DNA from 2 places in the Nocardiopsis mangrovi genome. Region 1 is predicted to be linked to the other one. Evidence: predicted binding sites of a transcription regulator. Region 1 holds the regulator's gene; the other holds the start of a gene.
What was found. Region 1 encodes HrcA, which represses chaperone genes, less so after heat shock. Its sites were predicted from a motif close to TTGGCACTCTCNNNNNGAGAGTGCCAA; they were not measured.
Positions count from the first base shown of each region.

Region 2: the regulator HrcA is predicted to act here: its motif matches at 5,794-5,820, upstream of groL (chaperonin GroEL).

Region 1 is NZ_JBHSFQ010000002.1:275,693-286,649, forward strand. It holds gene hemW (radical SAM family heme chaperone HemW) at 1-1,067, shown strand, start outside; gene ACFO4E_RS03190 (DUF4870 domain-containing protein) at 1,100-1,711, opposite strand; gene ACFO4E_RS03195 (DUF4870 domain-containing protein) at 1,867-2,895, opposite strand; gene ACFO4E_RS03200 (DUF3097 domain-containing protein) at 2,990-3,844, opposite strand; gene ACFO4E_RS03205 (hypothetical protein) at 3,941-4,576, opposite strand; gene hrcA (heat-inducible transcriptional repressor HrcA) at 4,749-5,762, shown strand; gene dnaJ (molecular chaperone DnaJ) at 5,763-6,917, shown strand; gene ACFO4E_RS03220 (16S rRNA (uracil(1498)-N(3))-methyltransferase) at 7,063-7,806, shown strand; gene ACFO4E_RS03225 (hypothetical protein) at 7,982-8,707, opposite strand; gene ACFO4E_RS03230 (SigE family RNA polymerase sigma factor) at 8,704-9,234, opposite strand; gene ACFO4E_RS03235 (histidine triad nucleotide-binding protein) at 9,774-10,130, shown strand; gene ACFO4E_RS03240 (PhoH family protein) at 10,299-10,957, shown strand, end outside.
Region 2 is NZ_JBHSFQ010000010.1:102,154-113,110, forward strand. It holds gene ACFO4E_RS12895 (S8 family serine peptidase) at 1-1,283, shown strand, start outside; gene ACFO4E_RS12900 (GrpB family protein) at 1,429-1,995, shown strand; gene ACFO4E_RS12905 (alpha,alpha-trehalose-phosphate synthase (UDP-forming)) at 2,075-3,514, opposite strand; SAM riboswitch class I at 3,873-4,014, shown strand; gene thrC (threonine synthase) at 4,027-5,292, shown strand; gene ACFO4E_RS12915 (ubiquitin-like small modifier protein 1) at 5,378-5,656, shown strand; gene groL (chaperonin GroEL) at 5,986-7,611, shown strand; gene ACFO4E_RS12925 (septum formation family protein) at 8,254-8,751, shown strand; gene ACFO4E_RS12930 (septum formation family protein) at 8,915-9,472, shown strand; gene ACFO4E_RS12935 (MsnO8 family LLM class oxidoreductase) at 9,609-10,664, shown strand; gene ACFO4E_RS12940 (NUDIX hydrolase) at 10,703-10,957, opposite strand, start outside.

The DNA of each region.
Region 1 (10,957 bases):
TGCGTTCCCGCGACGGCGGCGCGGTCGCCTCACCCGCCACCTACGCCGACCAGGCCGCCGCCGAGGTCCGCTTCGCGCGCCGGGCCATGGGGGCCGGCGCGGCCCGCGTGCGCACGGTGTTCTTCGGCGGCGGCACGCCCACCCTCCTGCCCCCCGAGGACCTCGGCCGGGTCCTCGCCGCGATCGACGCCGAATTCGGCCTGGAGGCGGACGCCGAGGTCACCACCGAGGCCAACCCCGAGACCGTCGACCGCGACTACCTGCTGCGGCTGCGCGACGCCGGGTTCACCCGGGTCTCCTTCGGGATGCAGAGCGCCCGCCCCGGGGTGCTGCGCATCCTCGACCGCACCCACACCCCCGGACGGCCGGAGCTCTGCGTCGCCTGGGCGCGCGAGGCCGGGTTCGACCACGTCAACCTCGACCTCATCTACGGCACGCCCGGCGAGACCGACGCCGACTGGAAGGAGTCGCTCGACGCCGCGGTCGGCGCGGACCCCGACCACGTCTCGGCGTACTCGCTGATCGTGGAGGACGGCACCCGGCTGGCCGCCCGCGTGCGCCGCGGAGAGCTCGCGGCACCCGACGACGACACCATGGCCGACCGCTACCTCATGGCCGACGACGCGCTGGGCGCCGCCGGCTACACCGCCTACGAGGTCTCCAACTGGGCGCGCGGCGCCGGGGCCCGGAGCCGCCACAACCTGCTCTACTGGACCGGCGGCGACTGGTGGGGGGTGGGCCCGGGGGCCCACAGCCATGTCGGCGGGGTCCGCTGGTGGAACGTGAAGCACCCAGCGGCCTACGCCGCGCGCATCGCCGACGGCGTCTCGCCCGGTCACGCGCGCGAGGTCCTCGGCGACGCCGACCGGCGGTTCGAGCGGATCCTGCTGGAACTGCGCATCGCCGAGGGATGCCCGCTGGACCTGCTCGACGGCCCCGGACGCGCCGCGGCCGAGCGAGCTGTGGCCGACGGCCTGCTCGACCCCTCGGCCCACGCCCGTGGCCGTGCGGTGCTCACCCGGCGGGGCCGCCTGCTGGCCGACGCCGTGGTGCGCGATCTCACCTGAGCGCCGCCCGGCCCTGCCGCGGTCGGCGGCCGCTACTTCACGATCGGAAGGTTGAACGGGTACGTGTACCACTCGCCCCGGTTCGCCGCCAGGCCGCCCATGATGCCGAACACCAGGCCGAGGATCCAGGCGGCGAGGAACGTCAGGTAGCCGATGATGACGATCATCAGGATGCCCGAGACGAAGTAGGCGATCGCCAGCATGATCTGGAAGTTGAGCGCGTGCGCCGCCTGGTGGCGGAGGAACGGCGACTCGTCCTTCTTGATGAAGTAGAAGACCAGCGGCACGAGGAAGCCCAGGATCGCCCCGCCGAGGTGGATGAGCAGGCCCATCTGGCGGTCGTCCGCCGTCACCTGGCCGCCCTGCTGCTGGTGGGGCTGCTGGTACTGCCCGTACTGGCCATAGGGCGCGGCGGCGTAGGGCTGCTGCGCGCCGGGCTGCGGAGCCTGGCCCGGGTAGCCCTGCTGCTGCTCCTGGTACCCCGGGTAGCCCTGCTGGCCCTGCTGGCCGTACTGGCCCGGCTGCGGACCCGTGCCGTAGCCGTGGTCGCCTCCGGGCGGCGGGCCGTAGCCGCCCGGGTACTGCTGCTGGTATCCGCCCTGGCCCTCGCCGTAGGAGGGGTTCGGCGGGTGTGGGTAGCTCATGGTCTCCTCGGTCTCTGCCGCCCGGGCCCGGTGGTCGGGCCGCGGGCCGTGCGGTAGCTGGCTGTTCGGGGGCGTTCGGGGGCGTTCGGGGGCACCGGCCCGCCCCGATGGGACGGCCCGGCCGCCGCGCGGGTTCCGCGCGGCGGCGGCCGCGGTCACTTCACCAAGCGGACCGACACCGGGTAGCGGTACCAGGCGCCCTTGTTCGCGCCGAGAGCGGCGAGCACCCCGAACACGATCGACAGCACCCAGATCACCGCGATGAACACGGAGCCGATCCACGATGTCGTCGGGGCGAAGACGCCGAGCGCGATATAGGCGGCCGAGGTGAGCAGGTAGGGGATCAACAGGGTGAGCTGGAAGTTCAGCGCCTCGCCCGCGTGGTGGCGGACGAACGGCGAGTGGTTCTTCTTCACCGAGTACACCACCAGCGCGGGCAGCCAGCCGAAGCACGCGAGGATGACCCCGGAGAGGTGCGCGATCATCGCCCAGGTGGGGTCGTCGGCCGCGGTCTGCCCCTGCTGGGGGAACGGCTGCCCGCCGGCCGGCCGGCCGTAGGCGGGGGCCGCGGGCTGCTGGGGCTGGGCGGGGTATCCGGGCTGCTGGGGCTGGGGGTAGCCCGGCTGCTGCTGGGCCGCCGCGGCGGCCTGCTGCTCCTGCCCCTGGGGCGCGTATCCCTGGGGCGCGTAGGACTGCGGGGCCTGCGGCCCGGCGGGGCCCGGCTGCGGCGGGTAGGGCTGCCGGCCGTACCCGGGCTGCTCACCGGAGGGCTGCGCGTACCCGGGCTGCCCGCCGGTCGGCTGGCCGTAGGCGGGGGCCGCGGGCTGCTGGGGCTGGGCGCGGTATCCGGGCTGCTGCGGTGGCGCCTGCGGCACGCCGTATCCCGGCTGCGGGGGGTTCGGCGGCTGCTGGGCCTGCCCGTAGGCCGGCCGGCCGTACTGGGCCGGATCGTAGCCCGGCTGGGGATATCCCTGCTGGTCGTAGCCCTGGCCCGGCTGCGCATAGGGCTGCTGCGGCGCCTGGGGCGGGTGGGGCGGCTGGGCGTACCCCGGCTGTGCCCCGGTGCCGGCCTGCTGCCCCTGTCCGGGCTGGCCGCCGCTGGGGGCGGTGTGGCCGGGCACGGGCTGCCCTCCCGCGGGCTCGTCCTGGGGCTGTGGTCGGTGGGGCGGGGTCTCGCTCATCATGTCCCTTGGCTGTGCCGATTGCGTGGAGCAGATTATGCCGTCCGGCGCGTCCTGCCGCCGCACGCCGTCACCGCGGGGTCGGCGCGGACGCGTCCTAGTCTCGCACCACGTAGGGCGCGGTGACGAAGTCGATCAGTTCTTCGACGCGGCCCAGCAGTTCCGGTTCCAGATCGGCGAATGTCCGGACCCGGCCGAGGATGCCCCGCCATGCCTCACCGGGCTCCTCGCGCCGGCCGAGGGCGGCCAGCACCCCCTCCTTCCAGGGGGTGCCGCGCGGCACCGCGGGCCAGGCCGCGAAACCGAGGACGGCGGGCTTGACCGCCTGCCAGATGTCGATGAACGGGTGGCCGGCGACCAGCACATAGGGGGACGACACCTGCTCGGCGATCCGCGACTCCTTTGACCCCGGCACCAGGTGGTCCACCAGCACCCCCAGCCGCCGCTCCGGCCCGGGGGCGAACGCGGCGACGATCTCGGGCAGGTGGTCCACGCCCTCGAGGAACTCCACCGCCACGCCCTCGACCCGGAGGTCGTGCCCCCAGATCTTCTCGACCAGCTCCGCGTCGTGGGCTCCCTCGACGTAGATGCGGCCTTCTCTGGCCACGCGCGCCCGCGCGCCCCGGACCGCGACCGACCCCGACGCGCTGCGCAGAGGTCCCGAGGGCGCCGCCGCGGCCGGACGCACCACGGTCACCGGCCGGCCGTCGACCAGGAACGCCGCCGGCGCGAGGTCGAACACCCGGCGCCGGCCCGCGCGGTCCTCCAGGGTCACCGTCGCCTTGTCCCAGGCCACGACCGCGCCGCAGAACCCCTCGTCGGCGGATTCCACCACCAGTCCGTGCTCCACGGGAACCTCGGGGACCGCCCCTTTCCGGGGCCGCCGCCAGTCGCCCGCCAGGACGTCGTCCCCGTACCGCCTGCCGCGCCGCTTGCCAGAGTCAGTGCCCACGGCCCGCGATCTTAGCGGCGCCGGGCCCTCCGGCGGGGCACCGGACACCGTGCCCCCTGCCCGTCCAGTGGCGGGGCGGCCGCAGCGGGGCCGCCGTCAGGGCACCCTTCCTCCCCGCCGCCGCGCGCCGTCGCGCGGCTGCCCGCCGGCGAGGACGCGCCGCCCGTCGCGGGCGCGGAGGACAGCGGTGAGAATGAGCACCGCGGCGCCGATGAGGACCCCCGCGACCGCCGGGGCGAAAGCGGCGGCGACGGTCCACAGCACCCCCGTGGACACGCCGTGCGCGTCGTTTCCGAAGCCGACCGCGTAGCGGAGGCCCTCGCCGCTGTGGCAGCGGAGGGTGTGGTCGCCGGCCTCGGCCGCGTCGATCCGGCCGGCCAGGAACCAGCCGTCGGAGTGCTGGTCATGGGCCGGGCTCACCGTGACCGGCCCCCTGGGCCCGTCGATCGTGCAGAACGCGGCGATCTCGTCGTCGGTCGTGTAGCGGTCGGTGTAGATGAGCCACGCGTGGGTGCCCTGATTCGCGTGGTCGAAGTCGACGATCGCGGTCTCGTCGTCGCCGAACTGAGCGCGGAAGTGCGGCAGGGACTCCGAGTTCAGCAGCCCGATCACGAACCCCATGGCCCCGGCGATCAGCCCGCAGACCGCGATCGCCGCGCCGATCCCGTACCAGGCCCGCACCGGGCGCAGCCGCGCCGGGTCGACGCGCGGAGGTGCGGGATCGACGGCCATGGCGATCATTGTCGCACCGCGTCACGGAGACGCCCCGGAACGCTGCGCGCGGCGCGCCGGGACGGCGGCCGGGGCGGTGCCGGCCCGAACCGCGGTCCCGCGTTCCGGCCCGCCCTTGCGCGACGGCATAGAATTAGCACTTACGACCACGGAGTGCCAGGGAGGTGAACGCGTGCTCGACGGCCGCAAACTCGCGGTCCTGCGTGCCATCGTCGAGGACTACGTGTCCACGAACGAGCCCGTGGGGTCCAGGGCCCTCGCCGACCGCCACACCCTCGGGGTGTCGCCGGCGACGATCCGCAACGACATGGTGGCGCTGGAGGAGGAGGGCTACATCACCCAGCCCCACACCAGCGCGGGGCGGGTGCCCACCGACAAGGGGTACCGGCTGTTCGTGGACCGGCTGTCCACGGTCAAGCCCCTGTCCTCGGCCGAGCGCCGCGCCATCGAGACCTTCCTCGGCGGCGCCGTCGACCTCGACGAGATCGTGGCCCGCACGGTGCGCCTGCTCGCGCAGCTCACCCGGCAGGTCGCGATCGTGCAGTACCCCTCGCTCACCCGCTCGTCGGTGCAGCACGTCGAACTCGTCCCCCTGGGCAACCAGCGCGTGATGATGGTGCTGATCACCAACACCGGGCGGGTGGAGCAGCGCGTCATCGACGGCCTCGGCGGGGTCACCGAGGACTCCGTCGAGAACCTGCGGCAGATGCTCAACCGCGCGCTGGGCGGCAAATGGCTGACCGACGTCCCCACCGCCGTCGAGGACCTGCCGGCGCAGGTGCCCACCGGCGATCGCCGGATGGCGGTCTCGGTGCTGTCGGTGCTCCTGGAGAGCCTGGTGGAGCGGCACGAGGAGAAGATCGTCCTCGGAGGGACCGCGAATCTCGCGGCGGTGGATTTCTCCGCTAGCCTTCGTGACGTACTCGAAGCGCTGGAAGAAAACGTGGTCCTCATCCGTTTGCTCGGAGAGGTGGGCGACCCGTCCATGCTCACGGTACGGATCGGCGCGGAGAACTCCCACGAGGGCCTCAGATCCACCTCGATCGTGTCCGCCGGCTATGGCTTCGGCGACCAGTCGCTGGCCAAGCTCGGCGTCGTCGGTCCGACTCGAATGGATTACCCGGGAACGATGGGAGCGGTGCGCGCTGTGGCCAGGTACGTCGGAACGATTTTGGCGGGACAGTAAGTGGCGAGGGACTATTACGCGATCCTCGGGGTTCGTCGCGAGGCGACGAAGGACGAGATCAAGAAGGCGTACCGGCGGCTGGCCCGCGAACTCCACCCCGACGTCAACCCGGACCCCACGACCCAGGAGCGCTTCAAGGAAGTGACCCAGGCCTACGAGGTCCTCTCCGACGAGAACAAGCGGCGCATGTTCGACATGGGCCACGACCCGTTCGCTCCGGGCGGCGGCGGTGCGGGCGGCCCCGGCGGGTTCGGCGGCGGCGCCGCGGGCTTCCCGTTCGACGACATCATGAACGCGTTCTTCGGTGGCGGCCAGCCGGGCGCCGGGCGCAGCCCGCGCGACCGCGTGCGCCGCGGACGCAGCATCAAGGTGCGCATCGAACTCGACCTCTCCGAGACCGCGTTCGGCGTGACCAAGGACGTCACCTTCCCCACTGCGGTCCTGTGCACCACCTGCCAGGGCGAGGGCACGGCCAAGGGCACCCACCGCCACACCTGCGAGATGTGCCAGGGACGCGGTGAGATCTCCCAGGTCACGCGTTCCTTCCTGGGCCAGGTCATGACCTCGCGCCCGTGCCCGCAGTGCGCGGGGCAGGGCAGCATCATCACCGACCCCTGCGCCGACTGCGCGGGCGAGGGCCGGGTGCGCGAGAAGGTCACCCGCAAGGTCCAGATCCCGGCGGGTGTCGAGGACGGCACGCAGATCCAGCTCGCGGGCGAGGGCGAGGTCGGCCCCAACGGCGGCCCGCGCGGTGACATCTTCCTGGAGATCGTCCAGCGCCCGCACCCGATCTTCGAGCGGCGCGGCGACGACCTCCACTGCACCATCACGGTGCCCATGACCGCGGCGGCGCTGGGCGCCTCCTTCACGTTCGAGACCCTCGACGGCACCGAGGAGATCGACCTGCGCCCCGGTACCGGATCCGGGCATGTGATCACGCTCGGGGGCCGCGGTTCCAAGCACCTCGACGGCGGCGGCCGGGGCGACCTCATGATCCAGGTCGACGTCGAGACCCCCGCCAAGCTCGACGAGGAGCAGGAGGCGCTGCTGCGCAAGTTCGCCGAGCTCCGCGGCGAGGACCACCCGCCGGGCAAGTTCAGCCCCGGCCACGGCGGCCTCTTCTCGCGCCTGCGCGACGCCTTCGGGGCCCGCTGAGCCCCACAGAGGGCGCGGCGGGGCCGCGCCGGCACCACGGACACGTCAGGGCCCCCGGCAGCGCGCCGCGGGGCCCTCGCCGTCCCGCGGCCGCCGTCCGTGCCGCGGTGCCGTGGGCCGGCCGCCCATCCGAGAAAGGGAACCCGTGACGCCTCCCGTCTTCCTCGCCGAAGCAGGGCAGCTCGACCGCGACCGCGTGGTGCTGTCGGGCCCCGAGGGCCGGCACGCCGCCGCGGTGCGCCGCATCGCCGCGGGCGAGGTCGTGGACCTCGTGGACGGCGCCGGGACCCGCGCCCGCTGCGTGGTGGCCGACGTCGGCAAGGACAGCGTGGTCTGCGCCGTCGAGGAGCGGTCGGTGGACCCCGAGCCGTCCCCCCGCATCACGGTCGTCCAGGCGCTGCCGAAGGGCGATCGGGGCGAACTCTCCGTCGAGGTCATGACGGAGGCGGGTGTGGACGCCATCGTGCCCTGGGCGGCCGAGCGGTGCGTGACGCGCTGGAAGTCCGAGCGGGCGGCGAAGTCCGTCGCCAAGTGGCGCGCGACCGCGCGCGAGTCCGCCAAGCAGGCCCGGCGCAGCCGGCTCCCCGAGGTCGCCGACCTCGCCGCCACGCGCGACGTGGTCGCGCTCGTGGCAGCCGCCGACCTGGGGATCGTCCTGCACGAGGGCGCCCGGGACGACCGGCTGTCGTCGCTCCCGCTTCCCGATACCGCGGACGGCCCCGGCATCGTCGTGGTGGTCGGCCCCGAAGGCGGGCTGTCCGACGCCGAGCTGGCCGCGCTCGACGGCGCGGGCGCCGTCCGGGCGCTCCTGGGACCCACTGTGCTGCGCACCTCGACCGCCGGGGTCGCCGCGCTCTCCGTCCTCCAGGCGCGCTGCGGACGCTGGTAGCCCCGGCGGGCGCGGACCGGCTGCGGAGATCCGCGCAAGGGTGGACGCCCGGCACCGGGCGCTCCGGAGCGCTGCCGTCGCCGGAGACTCCCCCGCGGGCCGCGCGGGCACCGGGGAGGACCGAAAGCGGTGCCCCCCGGGCCCTGTGCGCTCCGGAGGCGGGGCGGGATCCCCTCTACTGGACCTGGGAGGCCCCGTCGGGGGTGTCGCCGGGCAGGGTCTGGGGCGGGCTCGGCGTGCCGTCGACGTCGTCGCCGTCCTCGCCGCCCCCGTCGTCGCCGGGCTCCTCCGGCGCGGCGGGGTCGGCGGGGTCGCCCGCGCCGGTGTCACCGGGCTCGGAGGGGCCGGGACTGGGGACGCAGTCGTCGTCGGCGGATTCCCCGGGATCGGGCGAGGGCTCGTCGGACTCGGCCGCGCTGGGGGCGGTGGTGCTGGGCTCGGGAGAGGGCGGGGCCGAACACAGCGAGGCGACACCGGGGCCGCCCTCGGCGGACTCGGACTCGGGGTCGGCCGTCCCGCCGTCGGACTGCGGAGAGGCCGAGGGGTCGCGGCCGTCGGCGCCCGCGGCGCCGGGGCCGCTCATGCCATCCTCGGCATGGCCGTCGGCGCCGTCGCCACCCGCGCCGCCCCCATCGCCCGCGGGGCTGTTCAGGGACGACGGCAGCAGCTGCTCGCGCACCTGCGGGGTGCCCAGGAGGACGGACCCGGCGATCACCGCCGCCGCGCCGGCGGCCAGGGCCGGGCGCAGCCACGGCAGCCCGAACCAGGCGGAGACCGGGTTGCGGGCGGTGCGGGCGCGGATCTTGCCCAGCGCCTCGGGCGACGGGTCCACGGAGTCGGCCTCGGCTCTCAGGGCCGAGCGCAGCCGCTCCTCGAAGGATGCGTCGAACGGATCGGTCATGTCGTCTGCTCCAGAACCGAGCGAAGTGCGGCGATGCCACGCGCCGTGTGGCTCTTGACGGCGCCGCGGCTGATCCCCATCGAGTCGGCGATCTGGGCCTCGGAGAGATCCCCGTAGTACCGGAGCACGATGGCCTCACGCTGACGGGTGGGGAGCCTGCGGATGGCCTCGATCACCGCGGCGCGCTCCAGCTCGCCCAGCGCGCCGTGTTCGGCGCTCGGGGCGTCGGGCAACGCCTTGGGGGCGTGTTTCTCGACCACGGCCCGGTGGCGCAGGACCGAACGGGCGCGGTTGACCACCGACTGGCGCAGGTAGGACAGCGCCTTGTTGGGGTCCCGGAGACGGCGCCACGCGCCGTGCATGGCGACGAACGCGTCCTGGACGACCTCCTCGGCGGTGGCGTAGTCGCGGACGAGCAGGGTGGCGAGCCGGACCAGCGGCCGGTAGTGCGCGCTGTACAGCTGCGTCACGGCCTGGTCGGCGTCCCACTCGGCCGTCGCCGGTGCCGCCGCGGCGCCGGCGACCATTGTTTCAGTCACGTCCGTAGGACGCGCGCCCTTGTCGCCGGGTTTACGAAAGGGCATACCTGTTCTTCTCGCTCCAGCTCTGGGGTCCGACGCCTGACCTGATCATTCGGGGGAAACCGCGTGCGGCCCATCCGCGTCGCCGGCCGGCGGCTCCGTACACCACCGGCAAAAGGGACGGCTTGGATGATGCCACGCGAAGGAACAGAATAGCCCGCGCCGCAAGGGCTGGGCGGTCCGTTCGGGTGAAGCGAACCCCTCTCGGGAGAGGGTTCGCTGTCACGGCGGCGCCACACCCGCCGCGGATGGCCGCACCGTGGCCACCGTAGAAGATCCGCGCCCGCGGCGATACCCGTACGGCCGAATCCACGGACGAATCGGCACACGCTCCCCCCGGTGCACGCCCCTCCCGTCCCCCCGGGAACCGCCCGGCCCCCGGCCCGGCCGCGGGCATCCGCGCCCGCGCCCCTTTCGACTGCGGCATCATGGGGGCGGACCGGCGGGCGGGACGCCCGCGCACCGAGACAGAGGGGGACCAGCAGGTGGCCGCCAGCCGACCCGATTGCCTGTTCTGCAAGATCGTCACGGGCGAGGTGCCCGCTGAGATCGTGCGCAAGGGCGAGCGCACCGTCGCCTTCCGCGACATCAACCCCCAGGCCCCGACCCACATCCTCGTCATCCCGCGCGAGCACTACGCCGACGCCGGGGAGGCCGCCCGGGCCGGCGCCGGGATCGTCGACGACATCGCCCGCGACTCCCACGAGGTCGCCGTCGCCGAGGGGATCGCCGATACCGGGTACCGGCTGGTGTTCAACACCGGCGCCGGTGCCGGCCAGACCATCTTCCACGTGCACGGCCACCTGCTCGGCGGCCGCGGCCTGGAGTGGCCGCCCGGGTAGAAAACGCTTCGGGCCGCGGCGGGGGGCGTTGGTAGAATTCGAAGGGACCACAGCGGTTCACCGAGATCACTGCGACCACGGTGATCACAACCGGCGCACAGCGGTCCCGCCGCGCACGCCGCGGACGACGATCGAGAGGCAGGGGCGAGACGGCCGCGAGGCCACACCATGGTCGAGTCAACACATTCCAGCACCCAGGTCAAGATCGTGGTGCCCGAAGAGCACACGATGGTCAACCTGCTCGGATCCGGCGACGAACTCCTGCGGACCGTGGAGCGCTCCTTCGACAGCGACATCCACGTGCGCGGCAACGAGATCACCATCAGCGGCAGTCCCGACGAGACCGCACTGGTCGTCCGGTTGATCGAGGAGCTGATCGAACTCGTCCGCAGCGGCGCCGACATCACCCCCGACGCCATCGAGCGCACCCTGGGCATGCTGCGCAACGACACCCCCGGCGCCGAGCGCCCCGCCGACGTGCTGACGATGAACATCCTCTCGGCGCGCGGGCGCACCATCCGGCCCAAGACGCTCAACCAGAAGCGCTACGTCGACGCCATCGACGAGCACACGGTCGTGTTCGGCATCGGCCCCGCCGGTACCGGAAAGACGTACCTGGCCATGGCCAAGGCGGTCAAGGCGCTCCAGAACAAGCAGGTCAACCGGATCATCCTGACCCGGCCGGCGGTCGAGGCAGGGGAGCGCCTGGGCTTTCTGCCCGGCACCCTCTACGAGAAGATCGACCCCTACCTGCGCCCGCTCTACGACGCGCTGCACGACATGCTCGACCCCGATTCCATCCCCAAGCTCATGGCGGCGGGGACCAT
Region 2 (10,957 bases), on a different contig from region 1:
CGCGTCCCGCACGGGCCGCGGGGGCGGCCGCGGCGGCCGCGGCCCTCGCCGTCGTACTCGCCCCGCCCGCGGCCGGCGACACCGGCGCCGAGCTGCGCGTCGACCAGTGGGGCATGGCCGCGGTCGGCGCCGCCGATCCGGCCGGGGAGACCCCCGGGGAGGGGATCACGATCGCCGTCCTCGGCAGCGGAGTCGACGACGGCCACCCCGACCTACGCGACACCGTCACCATCGGTCGCGATTTCACCGGACAGGACCGCGCCCCGGGGGACGACGGCTACGGCGGTTCCACCGGGACGGCGGGCATCATCGCGGCCAGCGGGCACGGGCGCGAGTTCACGGGCGGCATCATCGGGGTCGCCCCGGCCGCCGACATCCTGTCGGTGCGGGTCGAGCCCGGTGCCGGCGACCCCGACCCGGGGGCGGTCGACACCGCCGCCGCTCTCGCCGACGGCATCCGCTACGCGGCGGGCGAGGGCGTGCAGGTCATCACCCTCCCCGAGAGCGCCGCCGACGGCGCCGCGGCCGACCCCGGCGTGCAGGAGGCGATCGACACCGTCGCCCGCCGGGGCGTGCTGGTGGTCGTCCCCGCCGCCGGCTCGGGCGCGGCGGCCCCCGCGGCCGCGACCGGCGACACCGCGGGGGGCGGCGCCGACGAGGACGGCTCCGGCCCGGGCCCCGTTCTGACCGTCGGCGCGTTCGACGAGGACCTGCTGCTCACCGCCGATTCCCCGCGCAGCGACTCCGTGACCCTCGCCGCACCGGGTGCGGGCGTCGAGGTCCTGGAGGCAGGGGAGGGCTACACGACCGCGGACGGCACCGGCCCCGCCGCCGCGTTCGTCGCCGGGGCGGCGGCGCTCGTCCGCGCTGAGCACCCCCAGCTGCTGCCCGGCCAGGTGGCGGGCGCGCTGATCGAGGGCGCGGCCGCGCCCTCCGACGGCGGCGGCCCCGGATACGGCGCGGGATTGCTCGACGTGCCCGGTGCGCTGGAAGCGGCGGGCACGACGGCCGAGGACATCCCCCTCTACGACGAAGACCTGGCCGCCGCGGCCGACGACCCCTTCCTCCCACCGTGGGCGATGTGGACGGGGGCGGCCGTGCTGGCGCTCCTGCTGGCCGCGACCGCGACCCTCCTGGTCCGCCGCTCGACCGCCGACCCCTATGGGCTGTCGTCGCGGCGGCGCCGGGCCGAGGCCGGGGCGGCCGCCGATACCGGATCCGGCCCGCAGGCGGCCGCCCCCCGCGGGCACCGCCGCCGCGGCGGGTCCCGGCGCAAGCGCTGAGCCTCTGCCCCGCCCCGCCCCGCCCCGGCGCGTCCCGGCCGGATCGCCGCCGTTTCGCCAGGGGACACCGGGACCGGCCGCCGCGTCGGGAGCCGGTGCGGCAAGGGCTTGACGGAGGGGCCGCCGGGCGAAAAGCTTGTCCGATATGTCCCCCAGTGATTCCCTGCCCCTCCGCGGCCAGGACCGCGCCGCCCGGCCCCTGGTCGGCCGGCGGCTGGTCGACGGCCGCGTGCCCGTCGCGGATTACGACGCCAAATGGCCCTTCCTCTTCCTCCGCGAAGCCGGGCGCATCCGCAAAGCACTCGGCGAAGCCGTGCTCGACCTCCAGCACGTCGGCTCGACCGCGGTCCCCGGGCTCACCGCCACGCCGTGCGTGGACCTGCTGCTGCTGGTCGCCCATCCCGCCGACGAGGACGCCTACCTGCCGCCCCTGGCCGGCGCCGGGTACACGCTGGTCGACCGCGACACCGGCGGCGACGGTCGCCGGCTGTTCAAGGGCCCCGACGTCAACATCGACCTGCACGTGCTCGGGGCCGGCTCGGCCGAGGCCGCCCGCATGCTGCGCTTCCGCGACCACCTGCGCACCCACCCCGGCGACCACGAGCTCTACGCCGCCGCCAAGCGCGGGCTCGCCGAGCGGCGGTGGGAGAGCGTGCAGGACTACGCCGACGCGAAGTCGCCGGTCATCGACGACATCATGTCGCGGTCCTGACCCCTTCGCGCGCGGTGTCCGGCGCCGCCGACGGCCCCGCGCGGGGCCATCGGGGGGGGCCGGAGCCGGCACGGACACGTCAGCCGAGCGCGCGCAGCTGGTCGCCGAACCAGCGCTGCGGCGACACCGCAGTGGCCTTCTCGGCCAGGTGCGCGCCGCGTTCGCGGCGTTCCGCGTCGGGCATCTCCAGCGCGGTGTGCAGCGCCCGCGCGGTCTCGCTGACGTCGTAGGGGTTGACCAGCAGGGCGTGTGCGCCGAGTTCGTCGGCGGCCCCGGCCTCGGTCGACAGCACCAGGGCGCAGCCGTCGTCGGAGAGCACCGGCCCCTCCTTGGCGACCAGGTTCATGCCGTCGCGGATCGGGTTCACGAGCAGCACGTCGGCCAGCCGGTAGGCGGCCAGGGAGCGCGGGTAGTCGTCGTTGACCTCAAGGATCAGCGGAGTCCAGGAGTCGGTGCCGAACTCCTCGTTGATCTCCTTGGCCACCCGGAGCACCGATTCGGTGTACTCGCGGTACTCCGGGACGTCGCCCCGGCTGGGGTAGGCGAACGCGAGGTGGGTGACGCGCCCGTGCCATTCGGGGTGGTCGCGGAGCATCTCCCGGTAGGCGTCGAGGCCGCGGACGATGTTCTTGGACAGCTCGGTGCGGTCGACCCGGACGATGAGCCGGCGGTCGCCGACTCTTTCGCGCAGCGCGGCGCGGCGCTCGGCGACGTCGTCGGCCGCGGCCCGCTCGCGCAGCCCGTCGGCGTCGGCGCCCAGGGGGTGCACGGCGACACCGATGACCCGGCTGCCGTACTCGACGGTGCGCTTGGCCCAGTCGACGTCGGCGCGCAGGAAGGTCTCGCAGCAGCGCAAGAAGGCATCGGCCCAGCGCCGGCTGAGGAAGCCCAGGTGGTCGGCGCCGAGCATGCCCTCCAGGAGTTCGCGTCCGATGTCGGCGGGCAGCATCCGGAAGTACTCCGGCGGCGCCCACGGGGTGTGCGAGAAGTGCGAGATGCGCAGGTCGGGGCGGCGGCCGCGGAGCATGCGGGGCACCAGGGCCAGGTGGTAGTCCTGCACGGCGACCCGGGCGTTGTCGGCGGAGCCGGTGAGCAGCCCCTCGGCGAACGCGGCGTTGTAGGCGCGGTAGTCGGCCCACTCGGCGCGGAAGCCGGCGCCGAAGCCGGGCTTGTTGGGGGTGTCGTAGAGCATGTGGTGGACGAACCACAGCGTGGAGTTGGCGACCGAGGTGTAGGCGTTGGCGAAGGTCGCCGGGGGGATGTCGAGCATCCGCACGCTGGTGCCGCCCACGTCGAACCCGGCCCGGTCGAGCCGGCCCTCGGGCGCGCGGGCGGCCGCCTGGCGGTCGGCGTCGGACAGGGCCGCGCACACCCAGAGCGTGTCGGCCTGGGCGGCGGCCGAGCTGAGGCCGGACACGAGCCCACCCCCGCCGCGCCGGTGGCGGAGCCCGCCGTCGTCGTCGATCGAAAAGGACACCGGTCCCCTGTTGGATGCGACGAGGATCTGTGCCTTGTCCACCTGATCGTCCACCTCTCGCACGATGTCCGGGCCGAGCTCCCATTTGACCACCCGCCTCCGGCGCCGGGCGGGGCCGGGTGGGTGTACGGGAAGGTGTCATAGGTCTCGCCCGTCACAGTGGAACCCAAACCTGCCGAGATGTCCGCGCGTGTCCGCCCGGATACGGAGCCGGCGCCGCGGCGCGCATCCGGTGCGCCCCAGGGCGTCGCGCGCCCCGGACGGGCGTGCGGCGGCCCGGACGCGCCCGGGCGGCCGCGGCCCGCGCGCCGCCATCGCGGTCGCCCCCGGATGGCAGAGCCGGTGGGGAGTCGGTTACAGTGGCGAACGTATCCCGAGCGGATCACCGACAACTTCATATTGCTCATCCAGAGGGGTGGAGGGAACGGCCCTGCGAAGCCCCGGCAACCATCTCGGCGTGCGATTCCGCGGAAATTGCGGGGCGGCCGGGGCAGGTGCCAACTCCGTCCTGGAGCCAGATCGGCTCACAGGGAAGATGAGGGGAGACGCCTCGCATGGCGATGACCGCCACCGGCCCTGGTGCCACCACCGCCCGCCCTTTCGGCCCCGCAGTGGCCCTTTCCTGCCGCGAGTGCGGCGAGCGCTACGACCTCTCTCCGCGCTTCGCGTGTGAGTTCTGTTTCGGCCCCCTTGAGGTCGCCTACGAGTTCGGCGAGGTCAGCCACGCGTCCATCGCCGCCGGGCCCGCCAGCATCTGGCGCTACGCCGAACTGCTTCCGGTGCCCGCCAACGTCGCCGAGCTGCCCAACATGAACCCGGGCCTCACCCGCCTGGTCCGCGCCGACCGCCTCGCCGCCGAGCTCGGCATGCGCACGCTGCACGTCAAGGACGACTCCGGCAACCCCACCCACTCCTTCAAAGACCGTGTGGTGGCCATCGCCGTCGAGGCCGCCCGCACCTTCGGGTTCCGCACCCTGTCCTGCTCCTCCACCGGCAACCTCGCCGGGGCGGTCGGCGCCGCCGCGGCGCGCGCCGGCTTCGGCTCGTGCGTGTTCATCCCCGCCGGGCTGGAAGAGGGCAAGGTCATCATGGCGGCCGTCTACGGCGGCCGCGTGGTCGCCATCGACGGCAACTACGACGACGTCAACCGGTTCTGCTCGGAGCTGATCGGCGACCCGGCCGGCGAGGACTGGGGGTTCGTCAACGTCAACCTCCGCCCCTACTACGGTGAGGGCTCCAAGACGCTGGCCTACGAGATCGCCGAGCAGCTCGGCTGGCGGCTGCCGGAGCAGATCATCATCCCGATCGCCTCGGGCTCCCAGCTCACCAAGATCGACAAGGGCTTCCAGGAGCTGATCCGGCTGGGCCTGGTCGAGGACCGGCCCTACAAGATCTTCGGTGCCCAGGCCACCGGCTGCTCGCCCGTCGCCCGCGCGTGGGAGGAGGGCCACGACGTCATCCAGCCGGTCAAGCCCGACACCATCGCGAAGTCGCTGGCCATCGGCAACCCGGCGGACGGCCCCTACGTGCTCGACATCTGCCGGCGCACCGGCGGCGCCGTCGCGCACGTCGGCGACGCCGAGGTGGTCGACTCCATCGGGCTGCTGGCGCGCACCGAGGGCATCTTCGCCGAGACCGCGGGCGGGGTGACGACCGGCGTGCTGCGCAGGCTCCTCGCCGAGGGCGCCCTCGACCCCGCGGCCGAGACGGTCGTGCTCAACACCGGCGACGGCCTCAAGACGCTCAACGCGGTCGAGGCCGGGGTGACCGCCACCATCAAGCCGTCCCTGAAGGCATTCAGGGACGCCGGGCTGCTCTGACGCCGCCCCCGCGCCCTTTCCGGCCCGGTCCCGCCCCGTCCGGGCGGGCCGGCGCCCGTTCACGAAGACAAGGAGTCATGCGCTCATGAGCGTCAGTGTTCGCGTCCCCACCATCCTGCGCACCTACACCAAGGACGCGGCCGAGGTGACCGCCGATGGGGCCACCCTCCAGGACGTGCTGGACGACCTTGAGGCCGCCCACCCCGGTATCCGGGCGCGGATCCTCGACGACAGCGGGAAGATCCGCCGCTTCGTCAACGTCTACGTCGGCGACGAGGACGTCCGCTTCGCCGACGGCCTGGCCACCGCGGTCGCCGACGGCACCGAGGTCTCCATCATCCCGGCGGTCGCCGGCGGCTGCTGAGCCCCGCCCGGGCGGCGCCGGGGCGCGCCGCCGAACCCCCACCCGCATCCCCCGGGCCCGTCCCGGGGGTGCGGGTTTCGGCTTCGGGGGCCGGGTTGACCTGCGGGTGATCACCCGGCGAATTCGGGCACAGGTCGTTTGCACTCGACCATGGAGAGTGCTAAAAATGGGAGCCTTAGCACTCTGAGATGAGGAGTGCTAACTCCGGATCGAGACGATGAGGCCGCGGTCTCCGGCAGACGGGTTGCCGGGGCGAGCCGGGGCCGTCCGTCGCGGGCATCGGCTCGTTCCCACGCGTACCAGCCCGGTCTCGGGAGGACAAGAAGTCTATGGCAGCCAAACTGATCGCGTTCGACGAGGAAGCCCGGCGCGGCCTTGAGCGCGGCATGAACCAGCTCGCCGACGCCGTCAAGGTGACCCTCGGCCCCAAGGGCCGCAACGTCGTGCTGGAGAAGAAGTGGGGCGCCCCCACGATCACCAACGACGGTGTCTCCATCGCCAAGGAGATCGAGCTCGAGGACCCGTGGGAGAAGATCGGGGCCGAGCTCGTCAAGGAGGTCGCCAAGAAGACCGACGACGTCGCCGGTGACGGCACCACCACCGCCACCGTCCTCGCCCAGGCCCTGGTGCGCGAGGGCCTGCGCAACGTCGCCGCGGGTGCCAACCCGGTCGGCCTCAAGCGGGGCATCGAGGCCGCCGTCTCCCGCATCAGCGACGAGCTGGCCAACATCTCCAAGGACGTGGAGACCAAGGAGCAGATCGCCTCCACCGCCTCCATCTCCGCCAGCGACACCCAGATCGGCGACGCCATCGCCGAGGCGATGGACAAGGTCGGCAAGGAAGGCGTCATCACGGTCGAGGAGGGCCAGACCTTCGGTCTGGAGCTCGAACTCGCCGAGGGCATGCGCTTCGACAAGGGCTACATCTCGCCCTACTTCGCCACCGACCTCGAGCGCATGGAGACGGTCCTCGAGGACCCCTACATCCTCATCGTCAACTCCAAGATCTCCAACAACAACGAGCTGCTGCCCGTTGTCGAGAAGGTCCTCCAGGCCGGCCGCCCGCTGGTCCTGATCGCCGAGGACCTGGAGGGCGGCGCGCTCCAGACCCTCGTCCTCAACAAGATCCGCGGCACCTTCAAGTCCGTCGCCGTCAAGGCCCCGGGCTTCGGCGACCGCCGCAAGGCGCAGCTCGGCGACATCGCCGTGCTGACCGGCGGCCAGGTCATCACCGAAGAGGTCGGCCTCAAGCTGGAGAACACCGAGCTCGACATGCTCGGCCGTGCCCGCAAGGTCGTCGTCACCAAGGACGAGACCACCATCGTCGACGGCGCCGGCGAGGCCACCGCCATCTCCGGCCGGGTCAACGAGATCCGCAACGAGATCGAGCGCACCGACTCCGACTACGACCGCGAGAAGCTCCAGGAGCGCCTGGCGCGCCTGGCCGGCGGTGTCGCGGTCATCAAGGCCGGTGCCGCCACCGAGGTGGAGCTCAAGGAGCGCAAGCACCGCATCGAGGACGCCGTCCGCAACGCCAAGGCCGCGGTCGAGGAGGGCATCCTGCCCGGTGGCGGCGTCGCGCTGCTCCAGGCCGGCGTCCCGGCGTTCGAGAAGCTGGAGCTCCAGGGCGACGAGGCCATCGGTGCCGACATCGTGCGCCGCGCCATCGAGGAGCCGCTGAAGCAGATCGCGATCAACGCCGGCCTTGAGGGCGGCGTCGTCGCGGAGAAGGTGAAGAGCCTGGACCCGGGTGTCGGCCTCAACGCCGCCACCGGTGAGTACACCGACCTGTTCAAGGACGGCGTCATCGACCCGACCAAGGTCACCCGCTCCGCGCTGCAGAACGCGGCCTCCATCGCCGCTCTGTTCCTGACCACCGAGGCCGTCATCGCCGAGAAGCCGGAGAAGGCCGCCCCGGCCGCCCCGGACGCCGGCATGGGCGGCATGGACTTCTAAGCCCTCCTGTCGAGGTCTTCTGAGGTCCGGGTACGCGAACAGCAGCACCTGCGACGACAAGGGCGGTCCCCTGCGGGGCCGCCCTTGCTCGTGTCCGCGGCCGGGCGCTCCTTTGCAGCGGGCCGGCGGGACGGCGGAGCGCCGCGGCGGTGCCGGTCCCGGGGCCCGCGCGTCACCGCGCCGACGCGGGCCGTTCTCCCGTGTGTCGGCTGCTTTTCTCGTATTCCCGCGCCCGCCATTCCGCCGTCCGCCTGATGCGGGCTACGCGAATGTGTCATTGGCCGCATGTCGAAGACGCATGGAACCGTTTCGGTGTTCCGTGCGTCGCACTGCTTTCCCCCGATGCCCTTTTTTCGGGATGTCACTGAGAGTGCTCTGAAGGGGTTGCGATACGGCAACGGAAACGCAACCGTACGGTGGCGCAGGCGCGCGAAAACCTGAGGGTACAGGCATTGCCGCTCGGGAATCCCGAACGTGTTCGCAGCGTTACCGAAAATCTTCCCCCGGTCTGACCTGGACATAAACCTCATCCATGGGGCAAAATGTTCGAGCTGCGGATGCGTGCTGATACGTTCACTGATATCCCCATTCCCCGCTCCCCTCAATGGAGTTTTCCCGATGTCCAAGCCTTTTAATGTCCGCATGCTGATCGGACTCGCCGCTGTCGGGGCCATGGTCTCCCTCAGCGGTTGCGGCGCCGCCCTCCAGGAGACGCTCGACGCGGCCGAGGACGTCCAGGCGTCCGCCGAGGCCGAGCTCGACGACCCCATGGCGGACGAAGCGGACACGGACGTCTTCGACATCTCGGTCGGCGACTGCCTCAACGACGCGACCGTCACCGACGAGGTCACCGAGGTGCCCACCATCGGGTGCGACCAGCCGCACGACTCGGAGGTCTACCACGAGTTCGAGTCGACCGCCTCGTCGTTCGACCAGGCCGCCATCGACACCGAGGCCGAAGAGGGCTGCCAGGCGGCCTTCGAGCCGTTCGTCGGAGCCTCGTGGGAGACCTCGGTGTTCTACTTCTCGTGGTACGCGCCCACCCAGGAGTCCTGGGACTCCGGCGACCGCGAGATCGACTGCCTCATCTACGAGGAGGGCGTCCAGAACACGGGCACCCTTGAGGGCTCCGGGCGCTAGCCGTCGCCCGCTCGTGCAACCGCCTCTCCGCCCGTAGCGCGGAACAACGGAGTTCCGACCGATCCGGGCCGCCCCGCCCGGACCGTGGCGGGCCGCGGAGTTCCGCCCGGCCCCCGCAAACGGCCGACACAGGTGTCACATCACCAAGGATGGAGTGTTTCTGATGTCCAAGTCTTTGACCGTCCGCACGCTGATCGGTCTCGCCGCCGTCGGCGCGACCGTGTCCCTCAGCGGGTGCGGCGCCCTGATCCAGCAGATCGCCGGCGGCGGTGCTCAGCCGGCCCCCGAGACCGAGTCGGCCCCCGCGGCGGAAGGCGGCGACACCGCCGCGCCCCCGGCCGAGGCGCCCGGAAGCGGTGAGGAGAACACCGACATCTTCGACCTGTCGGTCGGCGACTGCGTCAACGACGGTGCCAGCACCGGCGAGGTCACCGAGATCCCGACGATCTCCTGCGCCGAGCCGCACGACTCCGAGGTCTACCACGAGATCCAGTCGACCGCCTCGTCGTTCGACCAGACCGCCATCGACACCGAGGCCGAAGAGGGCTGCCAGGCGGCCTTCGAGTCCTTCGTCGGTATCGACTACGGCTCGTCCGTGCTGTACTTCTCGTGGTACGCGCCCACCCAGCAGTCCTGGGACTCCGGCGACCGCGAGATCGACTGCCTGATCTACGAGCCCGACGTGCAGACCACGGGCACCCTCGCCGGCGCCGCCCGCTAGCGACCGCCCCGCGCCCCTTCCCCTACCCACCCTCTCCGCGGAACCGCGGAACGCCGATGTGCCGACCGACCCGGGGTGCCCCGCCCGGTTCGGGAAGGCCGCGGAATTCCGGCCGCCACGTGGTGTTGATACAGGTGTGACCCTGCGATCGACACGCCTGTCCGTCCTCGACCGGTCCAGCGTCCGGGAGGGGCGGGACCACGCCGGCGCCCTGCGCGAGACCCTCACCTTCGCCGGTCAGGCCGAGTCCCTCGGCTACCACCGGTTCTGGGTGTCGGAGCACCACAGCGTCCCCGGTGTGGCGGGATCCGCGCCCGCCGTCCTGGCGGCGTCCCTCGCCGCGGCCACCCGCCGCATCCGCATCGGCACCGGCGGCGTGATGCTCCCCAACCACCGGCCCCTGATCGTGGCCGAGCAGTTCGGCGTCCTCGCCGCACTGCACCCCGGACGCATCGACATGGGCCTCGGCCGGTCGGTCGCCTTCACCGGCGGCATCCGGCGCGCACTGGGCACCGGGACCGAAGCGGCCGACGCCTTCCCCGCCCAGGTGGCCGAACTCCTCGGCTACTTCACCGGCGACCAGCGGGTCCACCCCGGTGTGCGCGCCATCCCCGGGGAAGGGCTCGACCCCGCCCCGTTCATCCTGGCCACGGGCGAGGGCTCCGCCTTCGCCGCCGACGCCGGCCTGCCGCTGGTGATCGCCCCCGTCCGCGGCACCGACGAGATGCTCCGGCTCATCGAGCGCTACCGCGCGCGCTTCCGGCCGTCGCCGTGGTCGGCCCGGCCCTATGTGGTGGTCTCCATGAACGTCGCCGTGGCCGCCACCCCCGATGCCGCCCGCATGCTGCTGGCGTCCGAGGCGTGGGCCAACGCCCACGCCCGCACGCGCGGCGTCTTCCCGCCGTTGTCCCCGCCCGAGGAGGTGGCCGCGCGCGAGATGACGGCGCGCGAGCGCGACCGCTTCGACGAGGCGATGCGGGGACACGTCCACGGCACGGAGGACCAGGTGTCCGCCGAACTCGACGCGCTCCTGGCCCGCTCCGCGGCCGATGAGATCCTCGTCACCCTCAGCGCCTTCGACCGGGGCCGCATGCTGGACTCCTACCGCCGGCTCGCCGGGATCGCCGGGCTGGGCGACGGCACGGGGTACCGCGCCGGCCTCCCCGGGACGGTCGGCCGCGCCGGACGCTGAGCGCCCGCGCGGCGCACCGGCCGTCGGCCGGCGCGCGTTCAGTCGATACGGCCGTCGTCGCGCAGCAGGTCCAGGAGCCGCCGTACCGCGGGGGCGCAGCGCGGCCGATCGGCGGAACCCAGCCAGGCCAGCTCGGCGATCTCGCTGCGCGCCGCCGGCTCGCCGTCGTGCTCGGCGGTGAAGCAGGCCAGGCGCACCCGGGTGCCTTCGGGGTAGCCGTCGGCGGCCTCGTCGATCACCGCGTAGGGGGTGATGGTCGCGGGCCGCAGCGCCACGCCCACCTCCTCGGCCGC